3 regions of the Rossellomorea sp. GQ25 genome follow, and region 3 is predicted to be linked to each of the others. Evidence: riboswitches for the same ligand, from Rfam matches in the RefSeq annotation. Region 3 holds a riboswitch; each other region holds the start of a gene.
What was found. Region 3 has a riboswitch for cyclic di-GMP ahead of AC6CIB_RS18865 (anti-repressor SinI family protein). Riboswitches for the same ligand answer to the same signal wherever they lie in the genome.

Region 1: it holds a riboswitch for cyclic di-GMP, as region 3 does, so the genes downstream of both, AC6CIB_RS21305 (EAL domain-containing protein) here and AC6CIB_RS18865 (anti-repressor SinI family protein) in region 3, are expected to answer to the same signal.
Region 2: it holds a riboswitch for cyclic di-GMP, as region 3 does, so the genes downstream of both, AC6CIB_RS11675 (hypothetical protein) here and AC6CIB_RS18865 (anti-repressor SinI family protein) in region 3, are expected to answer to the same signal.

The regions. Positions count from the first base shown of each region.
Region 1 is NZ_JCAXEQ010000010.1:21,486-26,377, forward strand. Features, by position in the region: gene AC6CIB_RS21290 (CAP domain-containing protein) at 1-548, opposite strand, end outside; gene AC6CIB_RS21295 (DmpA family aminopeptidase) at 724-1,779, shown strand; gene AC6CIB_RS21300 (DNA-3-methyladenine glycosylase) at 1,905-2,489, shown strand; cyclic di-GMP riboswitch class II at 2,589-2,669, shown strand; gene AC6CIB_RS21305 (EAL domain-containing protein) at 2,728-3,438, shown strand; gene AC6CIB_RS21310 (ABC transporter permease subunit) at 3,580-4,892, shown strand, end outside.
Region 2 is NZ_JCAXEQ010000003.1:174,647-179,538, forward strand. Features, by position in the region: gene ftsE (cell division ATP-binding protein FtsE) at 1-221, shown strand, start outside; gene ftsX (permease-like cell division protein FtsX) at 211-1,095, shown strand; gene AC6CIB_RS11670 (murein hydrolase activator EnvC family protein) at 1,135-2,484, shown strand; cyclic di-GMP riboswitch class I at 2,667-2,750, shown strand; gene AC6CIB_RS11675 (hypothetical protein) at 2,879-3,115, shown strand; gene AC6CIB_RS11680 (class I SAM-dependent methyltransferase) at 3,394-3,969, shown strand; gene AC6CIB_RS11685 (hypothetical protein) at 4,002-4,619, shown strand; gene AC6CIB_RS11690 (redoxin domain-containing protein) at 4,612-4,892, shown strand, end outside.
Region 3 is NZ_JCAXEQ010000006.1:212,507-217,398, forward strand. Features, by position in the region: gene srtD (class D sortase, LPxTATN-specific) at 1-585, opposite strand, end outside; gene AC6CIB_RS18855 (helix-turn-helix domain-containing protein) at 578-904, opposite strand; gene AC6CIB_RS18860 (hypothetical protein) at 1,135-1,839, shown strand; cyclic di-GMP riboswitch class I at 2,243-2,401, shown strand; gene AC6CIB_RS18865 (anti-repressor SinI family protein) at 2,435-2,572, shown strand; gene AC6CIB_RS18870 (helix-turn-helix domain-containing protein) at 2,607-2,927, opposite strand; gene AC6CIB_RS18875 (YwpF-like family protein) at 3,021-3,461, opposite strand; gene AC6CIB_RS18880 (single-stranded DNA-binding protein) at 3,729-4,106, shown strand; gene AC6CIB_RS18885 (hypothetical protein) at 4,131-4,304, shown strand; gene AC6CIB_RS18890 (DEAD/DEAH box helicase) at 4,864-4,892, opposite strand, start outside.

The sequences.
Region 1 (4,892 bases), on a different contig from region 3:
AAAGGTGACCCATACGTTGGAGAGGTATGAGAGAAATAATCATTTTCCTTCATGTCCTCTGATTTCATCTCTGCCACATTCGCTAACTCTCCATCCATTTTCAGGGCACTAAGTCCATTTTTCTTACGTTCCTGGTTGGTTAAATCCACTACCTGCTTCACAAATCCACTTGCATCGGATGCCTGTGCATCTTGTTTGGGCTGACCCTCTGCAGGCGGTTCCGGTTGTGCTGTATTCGGTTCTTGTGCAGGCTGATCCGGCTGACGGGCTTCATCATTACCGGGCGCATTTTCCTCACCGCGATCAAAGTGGGTAAATTCACGTAAGCCCCCATTTGGGTCTATCGGAGCCATGAAACGATGAAGGGGAGTTTGGTTTCCTTGCATTCCATCCATCCGATCCCTGCCATCGTTATCATAAGTAACAGGATCGTAATTCACGTTTTGTGTATCCATCAGGTTATCGTTTGCACCGTTATTGTTACAGGCAGTCATCAGCATAAACGGGATGACAGCACAGGCTGTTATGGAAAAAAATCGTTTTCTCATGTCAGATCCTCCAATATTTTTAATTGCCTTTTATAAGCAGGCATTTAACAGTCATTAATATGTACTCTCTACGTGTTCTTTATCCTGTTAAAAATAGGGTTTGCCTCTCTATTAAAGAGGATTTTGTGATTTGGACCCGAATAGTATTGATAAGAAAAAAGGGGGTTTTTCATAAATGGAACGAAAGCGATTACGGGAAATGGGAGGCAGTATCGGCTCCTATTCAAGCGGGAAGTATAACAGCATTACCGATATTGAGGGAGTGAAGGTCGGACATAAAACCCTTCACTATGAACATGACGGTACCGTGGTAAGAACGGGGGTAACGGCGGTTTTACCTCATGATGGCAATCTGTTTCGTGATAAAGTATGCGCGGGTTGCCATGTAATCAATGGCTTTGGAAAAACCGTCGGGACGATTCAAATGGAGGAGCTGGGTGTCATTGAAAGTCCTATTCTCTTGACGAATACTCTTTCCGTTGGGGATGTATTAAAAGGGACTGTTCAATATATGCTGGACGAAACACCTGAAATCGGCGACACAACGGGGACAGTAAATGTCGTTGTAGGAGAATGCAATGATGGCTTCCTCAATGATATCCGGTGCCTTCATGTGAAGCCTGAGGATGCCCAAGATGCCATTTTTCAGGCACATTCGGGACCCGTGGATGAAGGGTGCGTTGGAGCGGGAACGGGAATGCTTTGTTTCGGGTATAAAGGTGGAATAGGAACAAGTTCCAGGGAGTATGTCTTTGGAGATGAGAAGTATACGGTGGGAGCCCTCGTATTAACGAATTTCGGTCAAAGGAAGGATCTCAGGGTACCTATCCTTAACACAGGGAAGGATCAAAAAACACCTGATGGATCAATCATGATCATTCTGGCGACGGATGCACCTCTAAATGAAAGGCAGCTTAAACGACTTGCTAAACGTGCTTCATTCGGCCTTTCAAGAACGGGTTCGTATGGAGCACATGGGAGTGGTGATATTGTTCTTGCATTTTCTACTGCACACCGCATTCCACATCAGCCTTCCAATGATAACACGATTCCGTACGGTTTCATTAAAGAAGACGGACTCATCATCTCTACTCTATTTGAAATGGCAGTGGATAGCGTAGAAGAAGCCATATGGAACTCTCTCTGTAAAGCGCAAACCACAACGGGCAGGAATGGGCGAAAGGTGGAAGCGATACCTTTAGGTTTGCTTATGGATGGACTGATGAAATAAGAGCTGAACCTATATTCGTTACTCTCTAGGATTTTTTCTTTAAATGGAAATTTAGTTAACCATCAAGAAAATGGGGTATACCATATATATGCGTACGAACAATTTAGTTGAAGGAAGTGACAGTCATGGAATATACCCCTATGCCTCTTTCGTTCTTCCAACAGCCCACTTTGGAACTTGCAAAGTCTTTGTTGGGATGTGTGTTAGTGAAAGAGACGGAGGAGGGAACAGCTTCAGGTTATATTGTGGAAACGGAAGCGTATTTAGGGCCAGCGGATCGGGCAGCTCACAGCTATGGGAATAGACGGACGAAGCGGACGGAAGTCATGTTTCAGGAAGCCGGCAGAATCTATACATATGTTATGCATACTCACTGCCTGGTCAATGTAGTGAGCGGAGAAAAAGAAAAACCCGAAGCGATTCTCATTAGAGCGGTTGAACCCCTTGATGGCTTGAGGCTAATAGAAAGAAGAAGACCGGGTCATGTGAGAAAAAATTGGACAAATGGTCCAGGAAAGCTGACAAAAGCGTTAGGCATAACCATGGAAGATTACGGAGGCAGCTTTCTGGAACCCCCTCTCATCATTTCAAAAGGGTACCAACCTGAAGACATTGCGGAAGGGAAACGAATTGGGATAGATAACACGGGAGAAGCCAAGGATTATCCGTGGAGGTTCTGGGTTAAGGACAATCCTTATGTATCAAGGTAATCATTTTTGGGAATTTTCTAATAATCAATTAAAAAATAACCCATATGTACTATGTTTGTGGTATATTTTTCTTGTAAGGTAAAAATCATATACTGTCAATTCGAATGGGAGCTTTGAACCTAAATGATAGATGGGCGCTTACATTTAGGGGAGCTAGTAGCGCAACCGGCCACATACGAACGTAGGAATACGTTTTTGTGTGGTTTTTTTTATAAACTATAGAGAGTATAGGGGTCCTATGAACATCTTTACTATTTTTCAAAACGACTATATTTATCATGATTTTCAGCCTTTATATGAAATGGGCAAGCATCAATCCCTCTATGCATATGAGGGCCTGTTACGAAACAAGTATAATGAAAATCCCGAAAATGTTTTTCAGTCTGCGATGAAAGCAAATATCTTGTATAAGCTTGATACCTTATCCATTTCAAAAGCTCTTGAAAGCTTTATAGAGAATGGACTGAAGAATTGTAAGTTATTTCTTAATATTTATATCACAACGATTCTTCACCCAAGCTTTCATACCTATTTTTATGACCTCATGAAGAAACATCCTGAAATAAAGGGGCGTCTCGTGCTGGAGATTAATGAGTCGAGTGCTGAGGAGCTGTGGCAGAACCCAATATTAAAAGAGTCTCTCGAAGAACTTAAGCAATATGGTGTTTGGTATGCGATTGATGACTTCGGGCAAGGGACCTCTTCCATCAAGAAATCCATTGAATATGAACCTGAAATCATTAAGCTGGATCGCTATTTTGCTTTGAATCTGGCTCAAGACGATAAGAAACAACGATTCCTTTCCTTTTTTAATCAATTCTACGGTAAGGATACGTTAATTGTGTTAGAAGGCATTGAAACCAAACAGGATATGCAAGTGGCAAAGGACATTGGGATTACAATAGGGCAAGGCTTTTATCTGGGGAGGCCGAGTCGATTATTAGCTTAAATGGGAAGGGTGACTCTGAAGCGTAGGAGTCACCTTTTTTCTTGGATATCTGCAGTGGTATCGAACGAATTGAAATAAAATTGAAAATATTTAAAATTTACATTAAACTTGAGGAAAAAGAGAAAAAAAGGGGATCAGGGTATGAGGCTTCTCACATTTCCGCTGAAATTTATGTTCTATTATATTCTCGGATTGATCGGTATTTTAGCCGTGAGTATTGCTCCTGAAGTATTTAAGGAGAGGGGCCTGTACAATTTTGTCGGGTTCTTGGAAGAGTTTTTTAAGTTTGTTTTTGTATTTTTGGACGGTGAAAATTGGAGCTATTCCTATAAAGGGATAACAGTCGATTTTCTGGACATGCTTTGGGGACCTTATCTGTATTCTTTGCAGATTATCGGTGGAGCATTGGGATTAGGCCTGGGAATAGCATTCATCCTTACCATCTTCACAATGTTCTTGCCCCGATGGGTTTCTTCTTCTCTAAAGAAAGTATTAAACCTCTTTGAGACGGTGCCTGACTTAATGTTTGCGTTTATGCTCCAGCTTCTCATTGTCTATGTTATTAAATATTTTGGCGTGGAATTGATGAATTTCACGGAGTATGGGGAAGAAAAGATCTTTCTTGCACCAATCATCACATTATCGATAATTCCTATGATCTCTTTCTTTCGGATTCTTCTTTTTATCATGGAAGAAGAAATGCTTAAGCCACATATTGAGTTTGCCGAAAGTAAAGGCATGTCGAAAGGCAGAATCCTCTTTGCTCACGTATTGAAAAATATTTCTCCCAGCCTGTTTTATCATGGAAAGCTGATCATATGGGGGATGCTTTCGAGCTTATTCATCATTGAAACGATTTTCAATATGAGAGGAATCACGTATTATATCATCCAAGACTTCAGACCAATGGTCATAGCCATCTCACTGATTATGATATACACGCCTTTTTTTGTAGTTTATCAAGGTGTTTATCTATGGATTAATCGGGAGGGAAGCGTCGATCATACCAAATTTAAAAAGGATAAAATGAAGTGGAATGAATGGGAAATATGGAGCTGGCTTTCTACTATTAGACGGCTTTGGTGGCAGCATATGCATAATGGGAAGTTTGCTATCGGGTTTAGTGTCATCTTTCTCTTGATTGTTACCAGTTTCCTTTATCCCATGATGAAAGAAGAGCCGATTAAACAAATTCAGTTTATGAAGAACGATGAGGGACGAATCATCAGTGCCCCTCCACATAAGCCATTTGGAGAGATGATATTAGGGTCGGATTTCTTCGGGTATAGCATCCTCGATCAACTGATTATGGGGGCAAAGTATACCCTCCTATTTGCACTGGTTGTCGCTTCTCTAAGGGTGATAGGTGGATTCTATCTAGGTATTGCCTATCATTTTCATTTAAAAGAAAACAGGAAAAATTGGCTTGATCGTATGGTGGATTCCATTCATTT
Region 2 (4,892 bases), on a different contig from region 3:
CGCAGCTTGTGATTGCAGACGAACCTACGGGTAACCTGGATCCGGAAACATCTTGGGATATCATGAACATTCTTGAAGATATCAGCAATCGTGGAACAACGGTGATCATGGCTACTCATAATCGGGAAATCGTAAATACCATCAAGCATCGGGTAATTGCCATCGAAAATGGCCGAATTGTTCGTGACGAACAGCGAGGTGATTACGGTTATGAAGGCTAGGACGTATGGTCGACATCTAAGAGAAAGCTTCAAAAGCATCGGACGTAATGGCTGGATGACATTCGCATCCGTGAGTGCCGTTACTGTAACCCTACTACTTGTTGGTGTATTTATGGTACTTATGCTAAACATGAACAAGGTTGCAACCGATATTGAGAAAGACGTTGAAGTACGCGTATTACTGGAAATCGGTACTGAAAAAGCTCAAGTAGAAGAAATAGATAAGAAAATTAACCAAATAAGTGGAGTGGAATCCGTAGAATATTCTTCTAAAGAAGAAGAACTTCAAAACCTGGTAAAGGATTTAGGAGACGATTTCAGGTTATTCGAACAGGATAATCCATTATACGATGTATTTATTGTAAAAGCGGAAGATCCCCGCGATACTGGGAAAATCGCTGCTGAAGTCAGCAAGTATGAAGGTGTGAACGAAGCACTTTATGGTGAAGCGAAGATTGAAAGATTATTTAATGTACTGGAAATGAGTCGAAACGTTGGATTAGTGTTAATCATCGGTTTATTGTTTACCGCCATGTTCCTCATCTCAAATACAATCAAAATCACCATTGTCGCCAGAAGAAGGGAAATCGAGATAATGAAACTCGTGGGTGCAACCAACTGGTTTGTACGCTGGCCATTCATTCTAGAAGGATTATGGCTTGGAATTTTAGGTTCTATTATCCCGGTCGCTCTTGTCACAACAGGTTACTACTATGCTTATGAATTTATTAGACCAAAACTACAAAACCATTTTATTCAGATATTAGATTTTACCCCCTTTATCTATCAAGTAAACGGATTAATTCTATTAATGGGTTGCCTGATCGGGGCTTGGGGAAGCTTTATGTCTGTACGTAAATTCTTAAAAGTGTAAAATTTGATAGGTTGATAGAAGTTGAAAGGAGCATGCCGCTTGAACAAGAAGTATTTCATATCATTATCAATTGCAGCAGCATTAACAATCGGAAGTCTACCAACGTTAGGGACAACTGCTAACGCTCATTCCTCTGTGGAGGAATTACAGAAGCAACAAGAAGGCATTTCTTCTAAAAAAGAGGAAATCAATGGAAAGATAGATGAGAAAAAATCACAAATTAACCAAAACATCAATAAACAACAAGAAATCCAATCACAAATTGCAGAAATCAGTACAAAATTAAAAGATACTGAAGCAAAGATTGCCGAGAAAACAAAAGAGATTGACGAAACAACTGCAGAAATCAATAAACTTAAAGAAGAAATTGAAGTTCTAAAGCAAAAGATAGAAGAACGTAACGAACTATTAAAAGAACGTGCCCGTGCGATCCAGGAAAAAGGCGGCTCTGCAAATTATCTTGATGTGCTACTTGGCGCGGACAGCTTCGGTGACTTCATCAACCGTGTAACAGCAGTAAATACAATCGTAAGTGCCGATAAGAAGATCATGGACGAACAAAAACGTGATCAGGCTGAATTAGAAAAGAAACAAGAAGAAGTAGAAGGCAAGCTTGCAGATTTAGAATCTACTAAAGCAAGTCTAGAGTCTCTGAAAAAAGATCTTGATAGTCAAAAAGCTAAAAAAGCGGATTTATTTAAACAACTAGAAACGCAGCAGGCTTCTTTGGAAGTGGAGAAAAAAGACCTTCAACAAGAATCGGATGAGCTTTCTAAAATGGAACACCAGCTTGAAGGTGAAATCCAGGCTGAACAAGCACGATTAGCGGAACTTGCACGTCAGCGTGAAATCGAACGCAAGCGTCAAGCGGAAGCTGAGGCGGCAAAACGCACAGCATCACAACAACAAGCAACAACCAGCAGCAGCGGTGGTTCTTCTTCTACTCCTGTTGAATCAGCTCCAAGTGCACCGGTAAGTGCCGGTGCATGGACAGCCCCGGCTTCTGGAACGATTACAACCAACTTCGGCTGGGATGTATTAAACGGTAAGAAACGTTACCACTATGGTACGGATATCGCGGCAAGAGGCAGTGTTCCAATCTCAGCAGCAGCTGATGGATATGTCATCAAGAGTCACTTTAGCTCTAGCTATGGAAATGTAGTATACATCACTCACTCAATCAATGGTCAAACATTCACAACGGTTTATGCCCACATGGCTTCTTCATCTGTAAGCACTGGTCAAGCAGTGAACAAGGGTGACAGAATTGGTTACATGGGTAATACAGGATATTCTTTCGGACAGCATTTACACTTTGAGCTTCATGCAGGTTCTTGGAATGCATCGAAATCCAATGCTGTAAACCCACGTCAATATATTAACTTTTAATTAGAAAACCCCGCCATGAGCGGGGTTTCTTTTATTGGATATATTTCATGTTGGTACGCAGTATATTGATATTGTAAGGAAATGGAATGGAAGATTATTCTCATCACTGTTTTCATATCCTTTTTGTTCTAGTATAATGACAACTATATTACCTAAATATTAAAACAATTGATTTGTATAGTCCTTCGAAAAGGCAAACTAATTGAAAGATTAGGACGCAAAACCACGGGTCTGCCATTTTTTATATTGATCGCCGGGTTACCGAAAACAATGTATTACAATGAATACTAATTAGGACGTTTTATTAGTATCATTTTGCCTGCCATTTTGGTGGGATATTTTTATCTATATGTCCATTATAGTAGGATTTGAATCTGTAATAAGGATGATGATGTTGGAATCGACTGAATTAAAAAGGCAATTAAGAAGTTTTTGTAGAAGGAACCGTACTGCATTAAAGTCTACTTATGCAGGTGAATATACAGCAGAAGAGATCACCGAGATGATTATTGAAAATCTCGGCGCTGAAGAGGTTAAGAGGATATTAAACGACATTGAAATCATCAATCGTCGTGGTGGAAATACAGTGACATACTTTATGTTTATTTTAGAAGGATTAAAAGCAGCATAACATATAAAAACCGAATGCGGATCCAAATCCGGCATTCGGTTTTATTTATGTAACAGGCAGTAATTGCTCATCCAGACCCTTATTTCTAACGAGCCGTCCTCTCATATGTAACTTGTTCCTGCAATGAATAAAATAATTCAATGATTAGACACACACTCTCCCAGGAAATCTGTAATAATTCTTATATAGGATACACTATGAGTAAATAATTTGCTTGTATATAAAAATTTAAGATACTAATACATATTAGGGTATATTTAACGAATGGAGGAATTCCAATGGCAGGAGACTTATTCGAACACCATAAAGCTTCAAAGCTCCTCGATCCAAATCGTCAAGAGCTCGTACCGGTGGACAAAGTGCTCGAACTTCTCAAACTAAATAAAGGCGATATCGTCGCCGATTTAGGCTGTGGCAATGGCTACCTGACCCTTCCCATTGCCAAAACAGTTGAAACAAAGGTCCAGGCGGTAGATCTGCAGCAGGAAATGCTGGAATACCTGAAACACCGTGCAAACGAAGAAAATGTAGACAATATTGTTTATGTGAAATCATCCCTTGAATATCTCAGCTTCAATAAAGGCACCTTGGATAAAATCGTATCCGCTTTTGTCTTGCACGAAGTTCCCGATTTGATCAAAGTATTTCAGGATTTACACGATATGCTGAAGGAAGATGGAATTTGGCTGATCCTGGATTGGGAGAGGGTAGAATCAGAAATGGGACCGTCTTTAGATCGTCGGATTTCTTCCGAGGAACTTGATCACCAGCTCAAATCATCAGGATTCCACACATCGGTAGGTCACTTGCATCCATCGGTTTATTATATTGTCATTAGGAAGAATAATAGATAATTTAAAACGTTTCTGAAGGGAGGGAAATGGCTATGAATGAGCAGTGGTACACCATAGCCTCCTTCACATTCCCGGCTTCATGGGGAGCCGTTATCGCCTCGTTCATACTCACTTTCTTGTTCCTCTTCTTCTGGAATAGAAAGTTGAGCGACTGGTATTCCAATAGTATTTTTACTTTTTTACTCGTCTGGAAGCTGAGTGTGATTGTGGTTGACTTTCAAACGGTTCTCAAGCATCCCATTACGATTCTCTATTTTCACGGAGGAGTCGTTGGGCACTGGTTAGGACTGATAGCGGCTCTTACTTACATATTGGTTAAAAAAGTAGATCATCCGGCTACTATTATCATTTCATGGATGGTCACAGTTCTTGTCTTTGAAGCTGTCCTTCATATGCTTCATCACCACTATCTGCTAGTTGGTATTCAGGTAGTGCTCAATCTATTGATCACTGTCTTTTTTATTAAAAAAACCAGTGATCCTGGCGGCGATATCTGGGCGGGACAGTTACTAGTTATGTTTACTTTAGTCCAGCTATTTCTAAGTGCTTTCATTGGCGGCTTTGAATTGACCGTCACCGTCTGGACGTATTTGATCATGATGACCTATCTCATCTTTCTTTTAAACGTAAGGAGGAAACACAATGAATAAACGAAATTTTGCGTTGGCCATCGTTGCGCTTCTGATCGGCATTTTCTTAGTGAACTTTTTTCAGGATCAGCAGGAAAAGAAGGCCAGGGAAGAGGCGGCCCAATTAGCCAATGAATCCATGGATCTGTCTGATGCAGAGCAAGGGCTGACAAAAGGGGACCGCGCTCCGGATTTTGAATTAACCACTTTAAATGGTGAAGCCGTAAAGCTTTCAGATTATCAAGGTAAGAAAGTGATCCTGAACTTTTGGGCCACCTGGTGTCCGCCGTGTAA
Region 3 (4,892 bases):
AATATATCTTTCGGTCGAAGCACCAACAAGGGTAAACGGATAGCAAGTAGAAAGAGTCAGGATTTCCTCAGGACGAGTTGTCCGAATAATCGAAGTGTCACTTTCATCGACAATATAAGTCTTGAAAATTTCATAGGAGTAAGTTCCAGTTGGCATAACGATGGAAAGTATATCGCCGTGCTGGAGTTCACCAATGTTTCTAAATACCGTATCCCTGTGCCCAGCCAAAAAAATTTGATCCTTCTGTTCCGGTAGTGATGTTGATGAATAATGTCCTACCCCTTTCTTTAGTTCTTCCCCATCTGTTCCTTCAATGATTGCTACATCTCTTTCGAGTCTTGGAATATGTAAAACCCCAATGACATCCCCTTTCTCAAAATGGTAAAAGATTGAGGTTTGAGAGGAATTAATTGGTTCGGGGCTCTTATGTACTGAAGAATTTTCCATAATCCTTTCTTTTGCTTTAACTAGAGCTTCATTTTCCGCTTCTTCGAGAATTTTTATCTGAAGGAAGGAATATATGACAAAAGATAGCCCGCTTGATAAAATAAGGATTCCAAAAATCAGAAAAACCTTCCTACTCATGATGTTTCCTCCTTTTATATTGAAAAAAAGAAAGAAAATCGTGAAATTCCTCTTTCGTTAAGCCCTGGTGAATGGCTTTCTCTAGTGGTTCAACCCACTCCTCATCTAAATAGATCGTATTCATATCAGAAGAAAGAATAATTTCTAAAGAAGTATCTAAAGTAAGAGCTATTTTTTTTAGAATCTTAATGGAAGGATTCTTTTGAATACCTCTTTCAATAGAACTTATATATGATTTAGAAACATTTGAATGATGAGCAAGCTCGTTTATGGTTACCCCTTTTTGTTCACGAAGATCTTTAATCTTATTACCTACCATGTCGATAACTCCTTCACAATTCATTTTATTCATTATATAGAACAATTATTTTTTTATAAAGTACGAAAAAAAGTGAATTTTAAAGGAATCAAGAGGGAGGTATCGATATCTACCTTGTTTGACGGTATTTTCAATGTTTTTGGAGATTTTCATTTCATATGTGAGATCTTATAATAAGTTAAGGTGTTCTTTAAAAAGAACAAATTCACTGATTCTAGGAGATGAAAAAGATGAATCAAAATAGAATTGTCGTAATGTTATTAGTCCTATTTTTTATCTCTGGAATAATGAATCATCATAAAACGTATGCAAATGAAGTAGATATCATATTAATACCTAACGAAAAGTTCTTATTTACTATTTCAAATATGAAGCCGGGTGATTGGGCAGAGAGGGAATTGAGGGTTAGAAATGGCGGTGACAAAGATTTTAACTACACCATTCGCGTTGATAATAAACAATCTGACAGGAAACTATTTAACGAATTGGAATTGAAGGTGTACGAAGGGGGCAAATCCAATTTAATCTTTGATGATAAATTAAAGAATTTCAAAGGGTTTAAACCAGAGCAATTAAAAAAAGGTGCGACTGACAATCTATTTTTCCAGGTTGAAATGCCATATGAATTAGGGAATAAGTTTCAGCAAACATCCGCATATTTTGAAATCATAATTGTAGCAACTGGAATGACAACTCCTTCACCTCCCGAGGATTCTAATGATCCGGTAAAGCAACCAGACAGCAATGTTAAGCCGCCCCCTGTAAACTCGGGCACAAATGAAACCCAATCTCCACCAATAGCATCACAAGGCCCTAAACTACCTAACACTGCAACCAACCTTTACCTGCTATTAACGATAGGTTTTATATTAACTACAACGGGATTGACACTAATATATGCAAATAGACGTTTATCAAAGAAAAAAGAAACTTAACCTGAATGAAGAGGTGACCTCATGTATAAAAAGATATGTGGACGATGCACAAGACCATCCTATAGTAGCACTGAAACGGGTGAATGGGTTTGTCCGACCTGTAAATTTGACTTATCCAATCAGCCATTCTATTATCCTAGTAATTACCTGAAAATTAATAGAAATGTCCTACCTCTTAGAAGGAAGTTAGAGACATATAAAAATAGCATGAATTCGTAGTTTTTCGACAAACCTCATCATATGCTTACACGATTTATTAATCGGAAGAGAGTAATATTTTTGTAAATGTCAGATTATAGATGAATATGTAGGAAAAAAGTGTAAATTAAATTAATGGAATAGACAAAAAACAACACAACGTCTGAATGTTTATTAGTATAATCGAAATAGTTCTAAGGGAAGAGTCAGATAAAGGCAAACTTATTGAAAAATGAGGACGCAAAGTCACAGATCTAAGGTTGGAAAGTAGGCATATCTTCATAAATATCTTGAATATAATGAACAGAAAATATTGATGAAGAAGGTGTGGTTAATTGAAAACTATGATGGCTGGATTGCCTGGAATACATATATGTATTTTGGGAGGGTATTTATATTGACAAATCGGGAACTTGATCTTGAATGGATGGAACTAATTAAACAAGCTTTAGACGCCGGAATTTCTAAAACAGAAATTAGAGAATTCCTTCAAAACCAGTCTCAGGAAGTGAAAGCCGAGTACAAAGTGATTTAATATAAATAAAGTCTTGCGAATCCCTCGCAAGACTTTATTTATTGCCTAATTTCCACTTATTAAATTCAATGAATTCCCTGAACTGCTCCTTGGTAATTCCAGAACTCATGGCTTCTTCTGCAATCTTAAGCCACTCATGATCGATATTGTGATCTTCTGGTTGATCATGTAAGAGAGCATCCATCGGAATCCCTAAAGCAGCTGAAACTTTTTCAAGAAATTGAATGGAAGGGTTTTGTTGAAGGTTACGCTCTATTGAACTCAAATATGACTTTGCAACACCGGCTTTTTCAGCAAGTTCTGTCATGGACATACGTTTTTCTTGTCTGTATTTCTTTACTCTTTCTCCAATCACAGGAAACACCTACCTAAGAACTTCATATAAGAAGTCAATATTAAATTCAATTATATCATAATGAATCATACCGATATTACCTAATTCACACAATTAAACGCTAGGTTTTGAAGTGGCTGGAATCCTTGGCTTAGATACCATTTTCTCGCGGAACTCACGGATTAATTCTTCCCCTGAATATCCTTTTTGGACTAGGTCATCAAGGAGTAATTCTGCATATTCATTCCTCTGTTTTTTCAATTTCCCCTCAAACATAATACTGATATGCTTATCCATCTCTTTAATACAACGGATAGAAGTCATGAAAGCAGCAGGATCATTGGCTTTATGGGAAATCACGACCTGAATTTCCAAATCTTCCTTACGTTGCTGAGCCTTTTGAAAGAACTCAATATATTCATTCGACAAGTACGTTTCGACAAGCCACGTACTCTGCCCATCTTCTTTATTAATAATCAGACCGTCCACTAGCTCAAAGTCACGCAGTTCATCGTTCTCCACTACTTGCAGTGAAATAACTTTAAAGGTTTTCATGAACGAACATCTCCCATTTAAAGGTTTTATAAAATTATATCATAGTAGGAATTGTTTCCCTAACAAATTCCTTGATGAAAAAAAGGACGAAAGCTTCAATTTTGTGAGTTTGACCCTGATTTTGATTAAAAATCGGGAAATCTCCCTAGGGGAATTTCCGAAATTCAAGCCATTTTTGCCTCGAATTTCGGAAATTCACGATTTTACAAGATGAGACAGAAGATTGTAAGATGAAAACAGTTTAAGAGAAAGGAGGAAAGAATTCAATTGATCAACCAAGTGACCCTCGTTGGAAGGCTGACCAAAGATCCTGAAGCAAGAAAAACAATGGAAGGAAAATCGATACTTAACGCTACGATAGCTGTAAATCGTAACTACAAGAATCAAAAAGGCCAAATAGATACAGACTTTGTACTCTGTACCATTTGGAACCGGGCTGCAGACAATATGGAGAAATATTGCCGAAAGGGATCTGTCATTGGAGTGACCGGTCGAATCCAAACCCGTTATTTTGATAACGATCAAGGAAAACGCACGTATGTAACCGAAGTCGTCGCTGAAAATGTCCGATTTATGGACAGCAGGCGGGAAACCGCAGAAGCCCCCGACCCAAGCAAGAAAGAGCCAATCGAACTACCGTATTAATATTTTTAAAAGGGAGATGGAGTTGTGGCCACACTGCAAGATCTTGAAAGAAGAATTGACAGAATGGAAAAGTTAACAGAAGACCTCATCAAAAAGGTAGCAAGAGCGAAAGTCGAAAATTTCTATTTATCTCAACGGGTGACAGCCCTTGAGCAAGGGTACGAATACCCGAATACAGTTTTGAAAACCTCGTCATAAGTAAAACAACCTCACCCAGAATTCTTTCCATACGAACAATCCACCCAACCTTATAAGCAGCTGTCTCAAAATCCAATGGTCATCGCAACATGCCTCAAACATACCTCATTAGATATAAATATGTGTAGCAGTGAGTAAAGTAAGCTCGTTCCCCATATTGTCTTCATATAGAGTCGGTTTCCTTTTTGGAGGCCGGCGTTTTTTTGATTGGTAAGAGAGCGATTGAATTAGATCATCGCCGAGGTGAACGATAATGATTCCAGTTGTTCACATTTTGGCACAAGTTTTGTGGAAAGTGGCTCAACAAACGCTAAAAGTGGCACGACAAAGTCCAGAAGTGGCACAAGTTTGCTCGAAAGTGGCACGACAAAAGGATGTGCAGACAAAAAACGTAATGTTATTACAAATATATTTGTAAGTTTCAAATCTAACCCTAATTAGTCAAAACCCTTTTAAAATAACCCCAATGGCCACTATTTAAATGCCAGCTTAGCCAATTTCACGCCACACCTATACAAAAAACCTCTTCCCCGCAAAAAAGGAAAGAGGTCACATACAACTACTCCAACACCAACAACGATTCCAAAT